3 regions of the Robinsoniella sp. RHS genome follow, and region 2 is predicted to be linked to each of the others. Evidence: predicted binding sites of a transcription regulator. Region 2 holds the regulator's gene; each other region holds the start of a gene.
What was found. Region 2 encodes NrdR, which represses ribonucleotide reductase genes. Its sites were predicted from a motif close to CACAANATNTTGTG; they were not measured.
Positions count from the first base shown of each region.

Region 1 (2,211 bases), on a different contig from region 2:
TGGATATCTTTGCTGCAAGGGCGTCTACAAGCGAAGGAAAGATCCAGGTGGAGCTGGCACAGTTAAAGTATCGCCTGGCACGTCTTGTGGGGCTTAGAAGCTCCCTGTCGCGTCTGGGAGGCGGAATTGGTACCAGAGGCCCCGGTGAAAAGAAGCTTGAGATGGACCGGCGTCTGATCAAGGACAGAATCGCTCAGTTAGGACGAGAACTGGCTGATGTGAAGCGCCACCGTGAAGTGGTAAGGATGAAGCGGAGTAAGAACCAGACATTGGTAGCGGCAATCGTAGGATACACCAATGCAGGGAAATCAACCCTTTTAAATCAGCTTACCGATGCAAAAGTGTTGGAAGAGGACAAACTGTTTGCAACCCTCGATCCCACAACACGGATGCTCGCTTTAAACGGCGGACAGGAGATTCTGCTCACCGATACGGTAGGATTTATACGAAAACTGCCCCATCATTTAATTGAGGCCTTTCGCAGTACGTTAGAAGAAGCAAAGTATGCAGACATTATACTTCATGTAGTAGATGCATCTAATACGCAAATGGAAAAGCAGATGTTTGTAGTTTATGAAACATTGGCGAATCTGGGTGTCACAGATAAAACTGTGGTGACACTTTTTAATAAACAGGACAGGGTTATTGAGAAAGAAACTCTGCGGGATTTTAAGGCAGATAAAACTTTGTGCATTTCTGCCAAAACAGGGGAAGGCTTAGAAGAGCTCAAAAATATTTTAGAACAGATTCTGCAGGAGAAAAATATTTTAATAGAGCGGATATATCCCTATGCTGATGCGGGTTTGATACAATTAATACGAAAATACGGCCAGCTTTTGGAAGAAGATTACCGTGCGGAAGGGATCTATGTCAAAGCATATGTGCCTATGGAAATTTATGGAAATGTGACAGGCTAAATGTTGCAAAATAAAGGGGAAGTACTATATCTAGTGTTATGTGCCAAAAATAATACATAGATATAGTGCTTTTTTGGCTTGACGGTCAATAATTTATTTGCTACAATAATTGCAGTCGCTCTCAAAAGAGAGAACGAATGGAGCTTTTTTTGACTGGAAATATGTCATTTACAGTTAGAACAATAGATGAGCTGATGTATGAGAATTGGAAGGAGCATGGGTATGTTTAGAGTAGTAAAGCGTGACGGGGAAGTAGCAGATTTTAATTTAGGGAAGATAAGTGATGCCATAGCAAAGGCATTTGAAGCCACACAAAAGGAATATAATGAGGATATGACCAATCTTCTGGGTCTTCGTGTGACAGCTGATTTTCAGGGGAAGATTAAAGACGGGGTCATCGATGTAGAAAGCATTCAGGACAGCGTGGAAAACGTTCTTGTTCAGGCAGGATACGGAGATGTTGCAAAGGCATATATCTTATACCGGAAACAGCGGGAAAAAATCCGTAATATGAAATCGACTATCCTGGATTACAAAGAAATCGTTAACAGCTATGTTAAAGTAGAGGATTGGCGTGTAAAAGAAAATTCTACAGTTACATATTCCGTTGGAGGCCTGATCCTGAGCAACTCGGGTGCGGTTACGGCAAATTACTGGCTGTCTGAGATATATGATGAGGAAATTGCAGACGCTCATAGAAATGCGGATGTCCATATTCATGATTTGTCAATGCTTACCGGATATTGTGCAGGCTGGTCCCTAAAGCAGCTGATTCAGGAAGGCCTTGGAGGAATCAAGGGAAAGATTACTTCCGCTCCGGCAAAGCATTTATCCGTACTCTGCAACCAGATGGTGAATTTCCTTGGAATTATGCAAAACGAGTGGGCAGGCGCACAGGCTTTTTCTTCATTCGACACATATCTTGCACCTTTTGCAAAAGCAGATAAATTGAATTACCGGGAAGTTAAAAAATGTATCGAGTCCTTTATATATGGGGTAAATACCCCCAGCAGATGGGGAACCCAGGCACCATTTTCCAATATTACACTGGACTGGACCGTTCCCAATGACCTGGCGGAACTTCCGGCTATCGTAGGCGGAAAAGAAATGGACTTCTGTTATAAAGACTGTAAAAAAGAAATGGATATGATCAATAAGGCATTCATTGAGACGATGATTGAAGGAGATGCCAACGGACGCGGTTTCCAGTATCCCATTCCTACCTATTCGATCACCGGAGATTTTGACTGGTCCGATACAGAAAACAACAAGTTGTTATTCGAGATGACATCTA
Region 1 is NZ_JNGB01000026.1:16,464-18,674, reverse strand. It holds gene hflX (GTPase HflX) at 1-917, shown strand, start outside; gene RHS_RS13640 (ribonucleoside triphosphate reductase) at 1,140-2,211, shown strand, end outside.
Region 1: RHS_RS13640 (ribonucleoside triphosphate reductase) is a predicted target of NrdR. The motif match lies at 940-953, and genes of this name have one in related genera.

Region 2 (2,211 bases):
GGTTTCCGCACGTCAGGAAGAACAGGAAAAGATCAGGGCATTGGATGCCGGAGCAGACGACTATGTGACAAAGCCCTTTTATATGGGAGAATTGATGGCAAGAGTCAGAGCTGCACTTCGTAAACGCACCGGAGGTGTGGAAAAGATTCCGGAAGAGATCTTCCAGTGTGATTATCTCACGGTGGATAACGAAGCACATAAGGTTCTGATCGATGAAAAAGAAATCCATCTGACTCCGATCGAGTTTAAGATACTGAATTTATTAATAGAAAACAGAGGCAAGGTCCTTACTCATAATTATATTCTTCATCAGATCTGGGGTTATACAGAGGGCATAGAACCTGGGAACCTCAGAGTATTCATGGCAACGCTCAGAAGAAAAATCGAAAAGGATCCTGCCGATCCTAGATTTATTCTGACAGAAGTGGGAGTGGGTTATCGTTTTACTTCGTAAAACGGCCCTATTCGCACTTCTTTCTTATTTTTTCTTCATCAACCTCTACCAGGATGATGTCAGTGCCGATTTGTGTAACACATTCCCAGGGGATGATAAATTCGGTATCGCGGCCCAGAAATGAGCAGATTTTTCCGGGTCCCGGTACAATTAAGAAGAGGATTCGGCCGGTACGGGGGTCAATATCCACATCGCTGACGCATCCAATACAGCCGCAGGTACATACATTAATAACTTCCTTTTGTTTTAAATCACAAATACGCATAAAAGCTCCCCGGTCAGAGGCTATTTTAAAATTATGCACCAATCAGAAGGTACTTCCTGGTACAAGCATCTTTCAAACATACTCTGGATATTTTTACATTATATTGCACCACCCCGGCGATTATTCATATTTTTACATGAAATTGATTGACAGGGATTAAGGGATTGGATATACTCAAAACAGAAAATGCAATCTACATAATATTGGCAGGGGAGATATGCTCAAGAGGGGCAGATAAGGAGGTAATAATATGAAGTGTCCATTTTGCAACCAGGATAATACAAGAGTAGTGGACTCCAGACCGGCAGATGATAATAATTCCATCAGACGGCGCAGGCTGTGTGATGAATGCGGGAAGCGTTTTACTACATATGAAAAAGTTGAGACCATTCCGTTAATTGTAATCAAAAAAGATCAGAACAGAGAACAGTATGACCGGTCTAAAATAGAAGCAGGAGTACTTCGGGCATGTTATAAAAGACCAATACCGGTTCTTAAAATAAATGAAATGATAGATGCAGCAGAAACAGATGTTTTCAATCGGGAAGACAGAGAGATCGAAAGTACCATAATCGGCGAGATTGTCATGGACAAGTTAAAAGAACTGGATCCCGTGGCGTATGTCAGATTTGCATCGGTATATCGGGAATTTAAGGATGTAAATACATTTATGGATGAATTAAAGAAAATTTTAAAATAAGAATCAAAAAGAATCCGAAAGGATGTAATCGCCGGACGGCGGTACATCTTTTCGGATTCTTTTTAGATCAGTTTATATCTTTTTCCAATTCACTCAAAAAATGTCTGAGTGAAAAATCTTCTTCTTCCTTTTCTCTCCCAGTGATTTTATAAATGCCAGTATAGACTGATATTTGTAGATTAGCTGGAAGCAGATCAGGTTCAGAACCAGTGCAGCTATAACATCTATGATTGTGTGCTGTTTCAGGAAAACGGTTGCCATTACAATGGAGACTGTCAGCAAAAATACGCAGGTCTGTAAAATTCTGTGTTTTTTCAGTGCGCTGCTGCTGCGGATTGCGATGCAGCAGGCCACGGAATTAAAGACATGGATGCTGGGGAAAATATTGGTAGGTGTATCAATTGTATAAAGATATCTGACCATGTCGACAAAAATATTATCCCGTTCAAAGCTTCTTGGGCGCAGCGTATGTCCGTTGGGCCATAACAGAGAGATTACTAAAAACAGTGTCATCCCAATTGCAAGTGTGGCAATGAGGTGATAGTAATCTTTTATGTTTTTTTGAAACAGGGCAAAATAAATTACAGTTGCGGCTATGTACAAAAACCACAGAAAATAAGGAATTACAAAGATTTCTGAAAATGGGATCAGGTCGTCTAAACGGGATTGGATAATTTCCCTGTGATCAACAACGTGATTTTCCAGAAAGGAAAACGACAGCATATAAAAAATGCCGTACACTGGAATAATCCAGAGATGTTTACTGTTCTTTTTTGTATTCACGTAAAAGGT
Region 2 is NZ_JNGB01000025.1:42,616-44,826, reverse strand. It holds gene RHS_RS13475 (response regulator) at 1-454, shown strand, start outside; gene RHS_RS13470 (YlmC/YmxH family sporulation protein) at 462-719, opposite strand; gene nrdR (transcriptional regulator NrdR) at 970-1,419, shown strand; gene RHS_RS13460 (phosphatase PAP2 family protein) at 1,513-2,202, opposite strand.

Region 3 (2,211 bases), on a different contig from region 2:
TCTTGATCTTATCTGTTGGCTTTAAGCTTCCCCCATAAAATCCGCCTTCACAATAACCCAGCGGGTTCGTAGAAGCTTTCATTTCTCCCAGATACTCATAGGTCCGGATATGAAGGCTTCGGATCATTTCCAGATAATAATTCAGAACCTCATAGAAATCCCTGCTTTCTGCTCTTGATTTTGCAAGAATCATAGGCAAATGGAGGCTGACTGCACCTACATTAAAACGTCCCGTAAATACAGGTTTGTCCTGTTCCGAAGCCGGATACATCCCGCCTTTTTCATACCAGGGGCTTAAAAATGCCCTGCACCCCATAGGGCTGATAACTCTGCCATACTGTTTGTACATACTGGATATATAACCTTTTCCGGTCATGGAAAGCCAGTCGGGATACATTGTTTTAGCAGAACATTCAATTCCAGATTCGAATACTTCTTCACAGACTTTCCCTGGACCGTGAAGATTTTCATCATAGAGGAAAACAATTTTCGGGAATAATACCGGTTTTTTGTTTCCAGGTTTTCCCTGTCCTTCTTTGTGTACGTTAAGCAGCGATATATTGCACATTTGTTCAAAACGCCCCTCGCCAAGTCCCATGGTAACAGTAACAAACGGATAGTCTCCACGTGAAGATCCCACTGTGTTCAGCTTATATTCTATTCCCTGCCATCCCTGGTCAAAATCACGCTTTACCTTGTCTGCAGCATAAACTTCTGCTTTTTCCTCATATCCCTGCCAAGACGGATCTGCGTAACTTAAAAACTCTTTTTTATATTTCTCATAGCTTTTATTTGCATAAGGGCCCAGCACTTTATCTACTTCCGGAACGGTAAATCCGCCATACTGCTGCGCAGCGGTACTCAGAATAATATCGCCCATAACATCGAATGCAGTATCCAGGGTCTTTGGCTCATTATACCAAACGTTTCCCATTTCAAACCCATCTTTTAACACCGTTGCCACATCAAACAGACAGCAGTTCATGGTGTCTAACCTTGCTGACTGATCGTGGATATAGATGTATCCGTCCTTGCATGCCTGCAATTCACTTCTTGTCATAAAAAATTTGCGGTATAAATTTTTGTTCAATTCATTAAAGATCAGACTTCTCTTGGTAGCCACCAATGCGCTGTCCGTATTGGCATTGCTCTTATCACCGATATAACGGATTGACTGGCTCTTGGTATAGACATCATCCATCATATGTATGAAGTCCAGTTTGTAATTACGGTAATCCCGGTAGCTTTTGGCAACACTTGGGTTCACCTGTTCCAGTGCTCCTTCAACTATATTGTGCATTTCCTGGATAGTAATTCCATCCCTGTTCATTTTATTGGCACGCTCTTTTGCAAATTTACAGATAAACTGAATCTCTTCATCATCAAAATTATACAAGATACGTTCTGCAGATTTATTGACAGCTGCTATAATCTTATTTACATTAAATTCTTCCTGTGTACCATCTTTTTTAATTACAAACATAATGATTCCCCTTTACTATATATGGTATTCTAATATTGTTTTCATCATTCGCATCACAAGATGTTGATCTTAAACAGTATATACTAAATTACCATGATAGTAAAGGGGAAAAATATAGTTTCTCAGGATAAACTTAAACCCCAATTAAAATCTATCCCTTCCCCTTTAAAGAGACACATTTACCTCTTCGCCAGTATAAAGGACCTTCTTATGTTCCCCGCAGCAAATAATTTCGAATTCACGCTGCTCCTGCATACCCGGAAAAGAACCTTCCCGTTCTGATATGCACAGTGTTTTCTCTGCGTCACAGTAAGTAAATTGGATTCTGGAATATTCTCCTGTTTCATAACCATAATCGTCTCCCGCATCTTCATAAAGCCGGAAACTTCCATCTGCACCAGGATAAATTTTGATTGCCACCGGCTTTTGCAATTCCTGCTGGGCATATTGCAGTTCTTCCTGCGCAAGGGGAAGAATACTGCCTGCTTTAACATATACCGGAATCCTGTCCATAGTAATATCTGCCTCGATTTCCTGTCCGCCTTCTGTCTTTCTCTCTGTCCACAGGTCATACCAGCTGCAGCCTTTTGGAAGATATACCTTCTGTTTCTTTTCTTCCTGAAGCAAAACACTGCCAACTCCGTAGAACACCGGTTTTATAACAGGGCAGATTAACAGATTCGGGCCAAACATATATTCATCTGCCCTGTTTCTTACCTTATCATCAT
Region 3 is NZ_JNGB01000016.1:143,425-145,635, forward strand. It holds gene nrdD (anaerobic ribonucleoside-triphosphate reductase) at 1-1,486, opposite strand, end outside; gene RHS_RS09080 (TIM-barrel domain-containing protein) at 1,649-2,211, opposite strand, start outside.
Region 3: nrdD (anaerobic ribonucleoside-triphosphate reductase) is a predicted target of NrdR. The motif match lies at 1,497-1,510, and genes of this name have one in related genera.